2 regions of the Shewanella sp. 10N.286.52.B9 genome follow, and region 2 is predicted to be linked to the other one. Evidence: riboswitches for the same ligand, from Rfam matches in the RefSeq annotation. Region 2 holds a riboswitch; the other holds the start of a gene.
What was found. A riboswitch is a leader RNA that binds a small molecule or an ion and turns the genes downstream of it on or off. The one in region 2 is predicted to bind cobalamin.
Positions count from the first base shown of each region.

Region 1: it holds a riboswitch for cobalamin, as region 2 does, so the genes downstream of both, BCU91_RS05290 (ABC transporter ATP-binding protein) here and BCU91_RS03515 (TonB-dependent receptor) in region 2, are expected to answer to the same signal.

Region 1 covers NZ_MCTY01000069.1:27,405-34,347, forward strand. The annotation lists gene metH (methionine synthase) at 1-1,218, opposite strand, end outside; gene BCU91_RS05285 (histidine phosphatase family protein) at 1,516-2,217, shown strand; cobalamin riboswitch at 2,356-2,528, shown strand; gene BCU91_RS05290 (ABC transporter ATP-binding protein) at 2,646-3,479, shown strand; gene BCU91_RS05295 (iron ABC transporter permease) at 3,511-4,608, shown strand; gene cobT (nicotinate-nucleotide--dimethylbenzimidazole phosphoribosyltransferase) at 4,633-5,700, shown strand; gene BCU91_RS05305 (adenosylcobinamide-GDP ribazoletransferase) at 5,801-6,649, shown strand; gene cobU (bifunctional adenosylcobinamide kinase/adenosylcobinamide-phosphate guanylyltransferase) at 6,703-6,943, shown strand, end outside.
Region 2 covers NZ_MCTY01000041.1:21,449-28,391, forward strand. The annotation lists gene BCU91_RS03510 (hypothetical protein) at 1-455, shown strand, start outside; cobalamin riboswitch at 671-890, shown strand; gene BCU91_RS03515 (TonB-dependent receptor) at 1,023-3,008, shown strand; gene BCU91_RS03520 (HDOD domain-containing protein) at 3,225-3,977, shown strand; gene BCU91_RS03525 (LysR family transcriptional regulator) at 4,067-4,999, opposite strand; gene BCU91_RS03530 (dodecin) at 5,346-5,564, shown strand; gene queG (tRNA epoxyqueuosine(34) reductase QueG) at 5,602-6,774, opposite strand.

The sequences.
Region 1 (6,943 bases), on a different contig from region 2:
GTTGACATCGATGATTTGTGCGCCGTTTTCAACTTGCTCGCGCACGACATCTAGGGCTTCTTCAAACTTTTCTTCTTTGATTAACCGCAGGAACTTGGCTGAACCTGTGACGTTGGCGCGCTCGCCGACGTTAACAAATAATGAGTTGCCATCAATGGTTAATGGCTCAAGCCCTGATAAGCGACAGGCAACGGGAATATCAGGTATGACACGTGGCTCATGGCTGATAACGGCATCGCGAATAACGCTAATGTGCGCGGGTGTACTACCACAACAGCCACCCACAATATTGAGCATGCCTTCCCGTGCCCAATCACTGATCACTTCGGCCATTTCTTCTGGGGTTTCATCGTAACCACCAAACTCATTAGGTAAGCCAGCGTTAGGGTGGGCAGAAACATAACATTCTGCAATCCGTGATAACTCTTCAACGTAGGGACGCAACTCTTTTGGGCCAAGGGCGCAGTTAAGGCCAATGGATAATGGTTTGATATGGCGCAGTGAGTTGTAAAAGCCTTCGGTGGTTTGCCCTGTTAGGGTACGACCTGAAGCATCAGTAATGGTGCCTGAAATCATTACAGGTAGCCGATCACCAATTTGATCAAACACTAATTCGATGGCAAATAATGCGGCTTTGGCGTTGAGGGTATCAAAGATGGTTTCGACCATGATGATATCTGCGCCGCCATCAATTAATGCACGGGTTGATTCAACATAGGCTTCGACTAATTGATCAAAAGTGATATTACGAAAACTGGGGTCGTTTACATCTGGGCTGATAGAGCAAGTGCGGTTGGTTGGCCCAAGCACCCCTGCAACATAGCGTTTAATACCCGTTTGCGCAGTAACGTCATCAGCGGCTTCACGGGCAACTTTGGCGCCTTCAAGGTTAATTTCTGCTGACAACGACTGCATGTCGTAATCGGCCATAGCAATCGTGGTGGCATTAAAGGTATTGGTTTCAATAATGTCAGCACCCGCTAACAGGTATTTAGTGTGGATATCTTTAATGATTTGGCGTTGGCTTAGCACCAACATGTCGTTGTTGCCTTTTACGTCACAGTGCCAGTCTTTAAAACGCTCACCACGATAGTCGGCTTCTTCCAGTTTGTAGTCTTGAATCATTGTGCCCATGGCACCATCGAGGATAACTATGCGCTGTTTTAGCGTATTTGTAAGTTGTTCAAGTACCTGACTGTAGGAAGTCGACTTCGCCATAACGTATTACCTTAATTGCTTTTATGCTAATCACTTAATCGAGCGTTAAATAACACGCTAACTTAAGTAGTTAGTGGATTGTGTTAACGGTTTTAGATGAAATAAGCATACCTTTATTTATGCTTTTATAGGGCAGAATAATGCGAAATCCCCTGTAATAAAATTCATCTTAAAATATTTTGTTTGGACATTTAAACGTATAGACGTCCATAATACGTTTAAATAGATTGTAAGAGCAAGCCCATTGCTCACACTAAAAACATAAGCCAATTGAAACGGCCGATGGAGTCTCCTTAGATGAAGCAAGCTAAGATAATATTGTTACGCCATGGCCAATGTGAAGGCGACAGTATTTTGCGGGGTAAAACCGATGTGGCGCTAACTGATTTGGGGCTAACGAACATGCACCAGAGTGCGGCTAAGCTAGGGCTATTAGGTTGTTTGCCATCACTGCAGCTATACAGTTCGCCTTTGGTGCGCTGCCATGCGTTTGCCGCTGAATTAGCGCAGCAGTTAAACCAAGTGAGTGCTGATTTAGCTTTACAGGTTGAGATAATGTCTCAATTACAGGAAATTGATTTTGGCTTGTGGGACGGAAAAAGCTTTGCAGAGCTTTATCAGCATAGCGCTAAAGCGTTAGATGCCTATTGGGATAACCCTTGGGAGCATGGCGCGCCCCAAGCTGAGCCCATGGCTGAATTTGAACAAAGGGTGGCGCAGGCTTTTGCGCAAATAACCTTGCAAGCTTACAACTTGGCTGAAGCTCATACTGCTGAGGCTAATAGTGCTAAGGCAACAGCATCAGCCACTGCTCTGGTTGTGACTCACGGTGGAGTTATCCGTCATATTATCGCTTTGGTGTTAGGACTTGAGCGCTGTAAAGGGCTATATGGACAACTGAATATAGATTATGCCGCGACGGTAACCATTGATGTGTTTTGGCCTGAAGCTGATGATAAATCGACTAAACCCGTCTATCGTTTAAACTGGAATAATTAGTTTTAGCCTAAAATTAGCAGAAAAAACTAACTTCACTTAGGCAGATATACCGTACAATATAAGCCGCATTTATTAAGTGCAATAAAATTTCAAATTAAGTCAATTTAGCTGCAGTTGAGTGCTTGTGTGAAATGCTTTAAGCAACACCAGTATCAAGCGGTTCGCTAAATGAGTAGGGAATCGAGAACTAGCCTAAATGCTGTTTAGCTCGAACTGTACCCGCAACTGTAAAATAGCATCTCATCACTTGTAAGATAAGTGATTAATGAATGCCATTAAGTCAGATACCTAGCTTAGTTTTTCTTGCTGAATTAGCAGCACCTAACAACAACTTGAGCGGGTAACTCAGGCGGAGTTTGTATCGTGATCAGTATTAAAACCCCAGATGTGGCTAAACATGCCTCTTGGATAACCGCAGGGGTAGTATCTTGACTACTGCGGCATTAACAGTTGATCAGCTAAGCTGGTCAGTTGCAGACAATGAGATCCTTTCTCAAGTCAGTTTTTCCTTGCAACGTGGTGAAATGCTAGGGCTTATTGGCCCTAATGGTGCGGGTAAATCCAGCTTACTGCGCTGCTTGTATCGCTATATCACCCCTGATGCTGGCAAAATCAGCTTATTTGGCGACAATATTAATGGTTTTTCTCATAAACAATTGGCCACTAAGGTTGCCGTTGTGCAGCAAGAGTCACCCCATTATTTTGATATGACCACCCATCAACTGGTTTCTATGGGCTTAACGCCCCATAAAGGCCTTTTTGAAACCAATACCCAAGCAGATGCAGATGATATTGCCAAGGCACTGGCTAAAGTGGGTCTTGAGCACAAAGCCTTGCAGCAATATGAGCAGTTATCTGGCGGTGAAAAACAGCGGGCATTAATTGCACGGGCTATCGTGCAAAAGCCGCAGTTATTGATCCTTGATGAGCCGACTAATCATTTAGATATTCGCTATCAAATCCAAATTCTTGAGTTGGTTAGGCAACTTGGCATTAGCGTGATTGCCTCTATTCACGATCTTAATTTAGCCAGCGCAATGTGCGATAGATTGCTGTTACTTGATCAAGGAAAGTGCATCGCTCAAGGTTTACCTGATGAAGTATTAACAGAAACCATTTTGGGGAACGTGTTTGATGTTTGCTGCCAAATATCAAGTCACCCACAGCACGGTAAACCGTTAATTACCTACTTTTATGGTTATCAAAGTCATTATGACAATGCTAATCAAAACACGGGCAGGGCGATAAATGACAGCCATTGATGCCACACAATCAGTGAAGCTAGCAAAGCAGATGAGTTTAAGTTTTAAGCATAAGCTACTGCTGTTTGTTACTGCCATAGTGACCTTAGTTACTCCAATCGCCGCGGCAAGTTTCGGCGCAGCCAATATCAGTTTTGAACAAGTCGTTAGCTTGTTTGCTAATCTGGCATTAGGTACAGGTGAAACAGATTCACTAACGCAGCGGATTGTGTTTGAGCTGCGTTTTCCAAGAATTATTTTAGCCTTTGTGGCAGGCGCAGGTTTGGCGCTTGCGGGCAGTGTATTGCAAACGGTGACACGTAACCCGTTGGCGGATCCCTATTTATTTGGTATTAGCTCTGGGGCGTCATTTGGGGCGGTATTAGTGCTGAGCTTTTTTGGCAGCCAAGGCTTAGTGCTGCAATGGTTAGCAGAGTCTTCTGGTCATCTTGCCAATGCCATTTTACGTTCAGGCTTATTCAGTAATGATGCCTGGTGGTCTTGGTCATCCATTAGTTTACCAATTGGCGCTTTTATTGGTTCGAGTTTATCTGTGCTGTTGGTATTAGGTTTATCTGGTTTTGGTCGTGCTAGCCAAGTTGAGCGGATGCTATTGTCTGGGGTGGCCACCTCTTTCATGTTCGGCGCGCTAACCAGTTTGGTACTGTATTTTTCAAGCCCTCAAGCGGCGGCTTCAGTATTATTTTGGAGTTTGGGCAGCTTTGCTAAAGCTAGCTGGGCAGGCCTGGTTATCCCATCTGTGGTGGTAGTTTGCAGCATATTAATTATTTTAGCTTTTAAGCGTCAGGTATTAGCCATTCAAGCGGGGGATGAAACGGCGCACTCCTTAGGGGTTAACGTCGCCAAAATTCGCTTAGCAATGCTTATTTTGTGTTCATTAATTACCGCCACGCTGGTGGCAAGTTGCGGCGGCATTGGCTTTGTTGGCTTGATGATCCCTCATACCGTGCGGCTGCTCTATCCTGGGCAACAACCTATTATGATGACGGCATTAGTCGGCGGCATATTTATGGTATGGATTGATGTATTAGCCCGTTGTTTATTAGGCAACCAAGAGTTGCCGGTAGGTATTATCACTGCCGCAATTGGTAGTGTATTTTTTCTTTTTGTATTACGTCATCGTCGATGAGATTGCAGTTTTGGAGAGTTTTAGATGTTTGCGGTAGATCCAGTTAGTCATAAATTTGATGATCAAATACAGCATAAAATTAATCAGAAAACTAAGCCGCTAGGGGCGCTAGGGTTACTCGAAACGCTAGCAATGCAGATTGCACAAGTGCAACTGTCGCCACAAGCTAATATGAAACCAAAGTACAATATTAGGCATAAGTTGAGTATTAATAAGCCTGCTATGTTGGTGTTTGCTGGCGATCATGGTATTGCTGCTCATGGGGTATCGATTGCCCCCAGTGAAGTTACTCAACAAATGGTGGCTAACTTTGCCAATGGCGGCGCTGCGATTAATGTCTTTTGCCGTCAAATGGGTTTAAACCTTGAAGTGATTGATTGCGGCATGTTGCAGCCAGTTGATGACCCTCGTATTACTCAGCATCGTTTAGGCAATGGCACTCAAGCAATTCATCAAAAAGCGGCCATGAGTTTATTAGTGGTTAAAGATGGCTTTAGCTATGCAAGTGAAGTGGTTAATCGTCACTATGATTCAGGTTGTAACCTGATTGCGCTTGGTGAAATGGGCATTGGCAATACCTCGTCAGCTGCGGCGATTATGGCCGCATTATTAGGCTTAGATATTAAAGAGTGTGTCGGCCGAGGTACGGGGATTGATGATAGAGCCTTTGCTCTTAAAACCGAGTTATTGGGGGTAGCGCTTAACCTGCATAGAAGTAAATTTACCGATCCGGTTAATGTACTTGCCTGTGTTGGCGGCTTTGAAATTGTGCAAATGACAGGCGCTATTTTAGCGGCCGCTGAGAAAAAGATGCTGGTGGTTATTGATGGCTTTATTGCAACCGCAGCGGCATTAGCCGCAGTTAAATTACACCCTGATGTAAAAGATTACTTAATTTTTGCTCACCAATCAGATGAGCAAGGCCATATTAAAATGCTCGCCGCAATGGATGCTAAACCACTATTGCAATTAGGGTTTAGACTAGGTGAAGGTACAGGCGCTGCGCTATCACTGCCAATCATTGAAGCGGCGGTGAACTTCTACAATGATATGGCTAGTTTTGAAAATGCCGGCGTAAAGTCAGTGGTGTAATTGCGCTGCGAATCGAGAAGTAAATCGAGAAGTAAATAACGCAGTAAATATTAACGCTGTGATAGCCAATTAGCTGTGATAGGCAATTAAAGGAAACGTCATGGAGCAACAGTCGTCATCTGAGGGGGCAAAAAATCAGTCTGATGAAACTGATCATCAAGCGCCTAAAAGTGGAAGTACACTAAAAAAACAACTGAATTTATTGCTTATTGCGTTAAGTTTCTTCACTCGAATCCCTGTGCCAGCTTGGGTTGAGTTTGACAGTGAAAAGCTTAATCAAGCTAGCCGTTATTTTGGCGTAATAGGGTTATTTGTTGGCAGCATAAGCGCAGCGGTGTTTTGGGTGAGTCAGTTTGTGTTGCCTAATGGGGTTGCGGTGATCTTGGCGATGATAACCGGCGTATTAGTCACAGGAGGCTTTCATGAAGATGGCCTTGCTGATACCGCTGATGGTTTTGGTGGTGGCTGGAAAGTTGCTGACAAGCTGCGCATCATGAAAGATTCAAGAATAGGCACTTATGGCACCTTAGCCTTAGTGCTTTGCCTATTATTAAAGTGGCAATTGTTAGTCGAAATTGCCCTTTATAGCCCGATTAATGCGGTCGTCGCCATTGTTGTTGCCCATGGTTTAAGCCGCGTGTTAGCAGGGAGCATTATCTTTTCAGGCCAATATGTTACTGAAGATGATGGCAGCAAATCAAAACCTCTGGCGCAGCATCAGCACATCAATGATTTATTGATTTTATGCTTAAGTGGCTTTGTGGTACTAGCCTGTTTAAACGGCGTAGTCGCCTTTGGCTTGTTATTGCTATTAGTGTTATTACGACAAGCCTTTATATGGGGCGGTAATCGTCAAATTGGCGGCTATACCGGTGACACGTTAGGCGCTGCACAACAGATTGCTGAACTACTGTGTTATGGCGCAATTTTAGTCATAGGGCTAAATTAAATTTTTGAAGTAAAAATTTTAGCTTAGATGAATGTTAATAAAGGAAAAACTGCATGATCCATCTGGTGCTTGGTGGTGCCCGTTCAGGTAAAAGCCGTTATGGTGAATCCCTTGCTGAGCCTTTCGCTTTGCAAGGGCATCGTTGCGTCTATATCGCCACCGCCACCGCACTTGATGATGAGATGAAGCAGCGAATTTTACGTCACCAACAAGACAGAGATAACTCAAATATTGATTGGCAGCTGGTTGAAACGCCGCTAGCCATTGCCCATACCTTAGTTAAATATGACTCCC
Region 2 (6,943 bases):
TGGCATTTAATTCTAGCAAAGGGAATATGTATAAAGCTGAGTTTGTTCCTGCTGGAGAAAGTTTAAATAATTGGTCTGATTTATTCTGTATTCAAGGCTTTGAGGGCTTGGCAGAAAATATCGAGCCTGAGCGATTTTTAAATAATTTTGCTAGCACCTACCAAGACAGCTGCCAAGGTGAGGTGGTTTATGAGCAACTTGGAAAAACCCAGATGGGTGGTCAAGAAGCGTATCACGGCATTATCGGCTGTACCGTTATGGCTAACTTTTTACAGCAAGGTGGCTCAGTTAAACAGCAAGGTGAAATAGGTTATTACGCCGTAATTAAAGGCGTTGAAGACTTGTACTTTATGCATAAGTCTATGCGCGGCGATGTTTTTAATAAAAACTCAGCGCCATTAAAATCGACCAATCATCGTCAATTTATGTCGAATTTTAAGCAGTTACGATTCTAGACATTTTCTTTTTATCAATAATTGGTTTATCAACAATCCGCTTATCAGTAAGCGAGCTATTAATGAGTAATCATATTATTCAAACTATTTTTCAATAAGTTGAATAATATGATTGATTCATTTTCGTTATATCAAAAATCCCCATAAGCACGTTATACTATATCAGCTTGTTATATGGCTGCTTTAAGTCGTAGCAATCAAAAAATTTATATAATTTATCGTCAATTTATAGTGGTGCCTGTGTATGACACGGGATAATCGGGAAACTAGTGAAAATCTAGTACTGCCCCCGCAACGGTAATGGTGAGGACAGAGTGCGTTAAAGCTTGTAGCTGTGAAATTTAAGCTGCTATTTAACGTTAAAAATTCATGTTCGTCAGTAGCTTTGCTACTTTAACCTAAGTCCGGAGACCGGCCCTATAGATGATTTTGAGATTTCGGTGGGCAGATCTCGAAATGTAGCTCGTTGCTTGTAAATAATCATGGTTTATCGCTAACAGATAAATTTACGAGTACGATGCGCTGCGGCAAATATGCCCCATTTTTCCTTTCAGGAGTTAAAGGTAAATGGGTACAAATCTAACAAAAATCGCATCAGCATTAAGCCTAGTATTTGGTCTAGCTGCTTCAACAACCTCAGTTGTTTACGCTGACACCACAACAGACAATTCTGCCAATGCAGAGGTTGAAAAAATTGTGGTTATTGGTCGTCAAGATGCAAATCCTCTTAATATTGCAGCGAATGTAAATGTGATCGACCAAGCTGATATTCAGCTTAGTGGTGCGGTGAGCTTAACGGAGTTATTACGTTCTCAAGCGGGTATTCAAGTGTCTGATAACAACTCAGGTACGACTTTTGCCATGCGCGGTTTTTCAGCGTCTCAAGCCGCCAGCAATACCTTAATTTTGATTGATGGTCGCCGCTTAAACAATATTGATATTGCGGCTCCTAGCATTAATGCCGTGCCGTTAAATCAAGTTGAGCGGGTGGAAATATTATCAGGTAGTGCTGGGGTACTTTATGGCGATCAAGCTGTTGGCGGGGTGATTAACATCATCACTAAAGCGCCTAATAAAGACGGCGGCGGACTGCAATTAAGTGCTGGCAGCTTTGATACTTATGAAGCTAAAGGGGATATTTCAGGCAAAATTAATGACGCTTGGCATTATTACTTGGCCGGCAGTTACAATCAAAGTGATAACTATCGCGATAATAACGACAGTGAAACCGGCTCAATTCTAGGCCGTTTGCAATATCAAACTGATTTACAAAATTTCTTTGTTGAAGCCAGCTACTTCGATAATGATCGCCAGGCCCCTGGTGCGCTAACACTGGAGCAGTATCTGCAAGATCCAACTCAGGCCGCACCTTTTACCGATGATGATTATGTTCATGAAATGACCACAGCGCTGCGCAGTGGCTATGAGTACCAATTAACTAAAGAATGGGCTTTGGCCACTGATTTAACTTACTCTGATACTCTAACCACTAACTTTATTTGGGGCAGTGCTGGGCGTATCGAGCGAAGTTTATTAAGCTTTTCACCCAAAGCCACAGCAAATTATCAGCTAGATAATGGTGATTTAGACATTATTGCTGGGGTTGATTTAAGTATCGGTGAGGCCGATTTTGATACTGCTTACATTCAACGTAATAATGAACAGAAAGTGACCAGTGCTTATGTGCAAGCCTCAGTGCCATTAACGCAGTCATTATCCTATGTAGTTGGTGGGCGTTACAGTGAAGTGACAGATGACTTAACAGATCAATTATCATACGCAAATGGTGTTGAGCTTGATAATGATGCCCATGCATTTGAGTTAGGGTTAAATTATCGTCCAAGCCTTGCGCATCGTTTTTATATTCGCGCCAATGATAATTTCCGTTTTGCCAAAGTGGATGAGCAAGCCTATACCCCAATTACCACCCTTGGTCTTGATCCACAAACCGGCCGTTCATATGAAGCAGGTTGGGACTGGACCACTACAACACAAACCTTCAAATTAAACCTTTACCGTTTAGATTTGGAAGATGAAATTGTATATGACGCAGGGCGCACTGATGGTCCACAGGGCGGCGGTGCTAACGTTAATGCTGATGCTTCAACTCGTTTTGGCGTTAATGCCGCTTATGATGTGCAAATCGCTGCAGATTGGTTGCTGGGCGCATCATATGATTACATTGATGCTGAATTTACCGAAGGCGAGAACGAAGGCAAGGCGCTTTCTTGGGTTGCGGAGCATAATGCCCGTGCGTATGTGAGTTATGATATTGCCCAACAGTGGCAGGTTTTTGCTGAAGGTATTTATACTGGCGAGCGCTTTATTGAAGGTGATAATGCCAATGTTGACCCTAAGTTATCCAGTTATGTATTAGCTAACTTAGCCATTAACTATACCCGTAATGAGTGGAGTGCCAGTTTACGTGCTGACAACTTGTTAGATAAGCAATATGTCAGTGCTGGCTATTATGTTCCTGAGGAATGGGGCGGCAGCGGTTATTACTCGGGTAATGGTCGCTCAATTCGCTTAACCTTAGGTTATCGTTTTTAAAATCCCTTTGTAATGAACTAACAGATAATAAGCGAAGCGTCTGATTTTTAGACGATAATAACTTGTTATCTAGCTAATTACACTGAAGATACTAAAGCCGACAAAGCACTTGTCGGCTTTTTGTCTTAATCAGCATTAATCACTTGACCTTTGTAGGGTTTCTATGGATAAATTCGTTAATCGAGAACGAAGAATTATACAGGGAAGCATCGCTTTATGACCTACCTTGAGCAGCAGGTACTCACTCAAGTAAAAGCTATTATTGGCAACGAAGAACAAGTCATTGGGCGCCGTGGTATTTTGATCCCTTTAAAAAAGGCCTTAATTAATGAAGCAGATATCCGCATTATTATCGATATCATTGCCAGCGATCCCGCGCTTGCCGCTCATTTACTTTGGCGCAGTAATACCGCTCAAGCTGGTGGCGTAATCGCGACAAAAAATCGCAGTATAAAAGATGCGCTTATCCGTTTAGGCCAAGTCAATATTTACCGCTATAGCTTCTCATTTTATCTAAAAGAACGCTTAGATGAATTACCTGAACCATATTGTAAATTAGTTAAGGGCTATTGGGCGCTTACTGAAAATATCGCTACCGATGCAGTGCATTATTTACGTGAGCTTGAAGACAATAAACAAGCTATAGATATTGATGCAGATGAACTGCAAACCTTGGCGCTATTTAGTGTATTTGGTCAAGTGATTACCTTAAGTGCGTTTGCATTTTTAAATGCCGCCTCAGAAAAACCCATAGCATTACAGGTGATAAAAAAGCTCATTGATACCCAGCAACAAAGTTTATCTATAGAAGCATTTGAGGCTCTTGGGTTAGATGATGAGTTACGCAATGAATTTATGGTGGCCCATAATATTAACCAAACGAGCAATGTAAACTCTGCAGGCTTAGTGCTTAGAGCTGTGCTGAGCAAACGTAATGTATTGATAAACCCAATTAATGAATCTAATTAATGAAGCTAGTATAGCGAGTTGATTTAATCCCATGACATAAAAAATGCCACCTTAATCGTGGCATTTTTTATGGATTTTTCACAACTTGTTTATGCACATTCTAAGAGCGATTGGTGCTTTTGACTTAATCTTTGTAACTTTAGCCCTTCAGCAGCCACTAAGGTTAGCCATTTTTGAATTAAATGGGTATTGGATGTATTAAGGCGGTAGGCTGCAAATAACGGCCTTTTTAAGCCTTCGCTGCCAAGTTTTACAGAACTTAAGTTAAGTCCATGGCCTTCATTAATTGACCAGCTTGGCAGCGCCGCTACGCCATCATTACAAGCAATACGTTGAAGCAGCATCGCTGTTAATTCACATTGCTTTTGTTCACCCACCTCAACACCAGCAGGTTCTAAAAAGTGCTTATAAATATCAAGGCGCTGCAATGGAACAGGGTAAGTGATCAGTGTTTGCTTGGCGAGCTGCTCAGGTTTAATGAATGGCTGTTTTGCTAGAGGATGCTCATTTGAAACGACTAACTTCACTTCAAAATCAAACAAATGTTGATAGGCAAGTGCATGCCCTGGTACTGGATCTGAAGTGAGTACAATATCCAACTCACCAAGCGCTAAGGCATTTAATGAATCAAATAAATGACGGCTAGATAAATCAATACGGCCATCTGGTGCGATTTGTTTAAAGGCCTCGGTCACCGGCATTAACCAGCGAAAGCAGCTATGGCATTCAATGCCCAATTTTAAAGATTGCGCCTCTCCATCAAGGCCTTTTTTCAGATCTGATTCTGTCACCATCACTTTAGGGAGAATTTCCTCCGCCAAATTAAGTAGTCGAGTGCCTTCTTGAGTAAAAGATAATGGTTTGCTCTTTCGAATAAAAATAGACGAATTAATGCGTGTTTCTAATTCTTTTATTTGATGAGATAGCGCTGATTGAGTTACGAAGCGTTTTTTCGCAGCACCAGCAAGGCTACCACTTTCTTTAAGTGCCATCAGAGTTCGAAGGTGTCTCAGCTCTATCATATAATCCTCACATGAATTTTGCTCAACTTACGGGTGAAATCAATTCGGTTGCTTGTATCAAGACTATCACAACAAACTTCTAGACGTCCAGACGCCTGTGTAATTTATTTACGAAAATGTAGTCTCATTGTTAACTTTTGTGATTGTTTTGACGTGAAAATTACAGCTTTTGATTTTATAAAAAGTGACTTTAATAAGTGATCACTAGTTTAAAGGTCATTGAGAGAGGGCTTTTTGAGGTTTTTAATCTGCGACTACGCAGTTTTGCTAGGCTTATCTATACTCAGACTGGTATTGCTTTACTGAATTTCTATGTTGATTGAGTTTAAAATGACTGGAGTCACAAATGAGCCACACTTATAAAATTATTGAGTTAACAGGATCGTCACCTATCAGCTCTGATGATGCGATAAAAAATGCAATTGCAGCAGCTAATGAATCGCTTAAACATTTACGTTGGTTTCAGGTTGTTGAGACCAGAGGTCACCTAGGAGAAGGTTTAATTGCTCACTGGCAAGTCACTATTAAAGTCGGTTTTACTTTAGATCAGAAATCACCTCATTGAAGACGTGGTGTCTGAAAGATGACAATAAGTAAAAGGTTTAAGCGTCTCTAGGTAAGCCTTTTTCAACACTGCGGATCACTCGCAAGGTTTTACGGCTTAAATGACTTTTAGGCGCCGTTTTTGTTTTATCGTCAGGGGTTAAATCTTGCTGTTTAAGTGCTTGTTGCGCTAGTGCCCAATCAATATGTTCTATGACCATTTCATCGACTTCATCGCTACATCTGCGTAGGTTAAGCGCATCAATAATTTGCTGATTAAACGGCGCGTTACCTAAGGCAATCGCAATGTTTCTTAACCAGCTTTTATGGCCAATTCGACGTATAGGGCTGCCTTCTGTAAGTGATAGAAATTGCTTTTCAGTCCAAGCAAACAAGCTTAGTAAATCAGGTTGGATCAGTTGTTTACGAATATGAAAATCAGTTTGCTGAGTTAGCGGCGCTTTACTGTTAACAGGGCACACTAATTGGCAATCATCACAACCATAAATGCGATTGCCAATGGCTTGGCGAAATTCTTCAGGTATCACGCCTTGTAATTCAATGGTGAGGTAAGAGATACAGCGGCGACCATCGACGACATTGTTGTCTAATATGGCATTAGTCGGGCATGATTTTATGCAGGCTACGCAGCTATTACAGCTTTGGTGGATAGGAATATCTACAGGCAAAGGTAAGTTAATTAACACTTCGCCTAAAAAGAACCAACTGCCAGCCTCAGGGTTTAGTAATAATGAATGTTTACCTGTCCAGCCAAGACCTGCTTTTTCCGCTAATGGCCGTTCAAGGATTGGGGCAGAGTCCACAAACGGTCTGAAATCAATGCCATCAAGCCCTAAGTTATGGCAGTGTGACACGATTTTATCACCGAGTTTTTTAAGCTGTTTACGAATCAGTTTATGGTAATCTCTGCCGCCTGCATAACGAGAAATATAACCTAAGTTTGGGTCTGATAAATTAGTGGCAAAGCCCGCTTGTGGCGGTAAATAGTCCATTCTGGTGCTGAGTACGCGAACGGTACCTGGGTGAAGCTCATGGGGGCGAGCGCGCATCATGCCGTGGCTGGCCATATAGCCCATTTCCCCGTGATAACCATTATCGAGCCATTGTTGTAACTTGCTCTCTTCGCTTTTTAAATCGGTATCGGTGATCCCAAGCTGAGAAAACCCTAATTCAAACGCCCAGCTCTTTATTAAGTAAGCTAACTCCGCCATCTCAGTGGCTGAAAGCTTATGCGCTAATGGCTGTAATAGTCCTGAGGGGGTTGTGGCAGACTCCTTTTCCCTAGCATTAAGCGCTGTATTAGTATTAGCCGCTGGATTAGCATTAGGAGGTATATTTGAATTAGGCATGATGACAGCTATTTACGCTAGGTTAGTGATC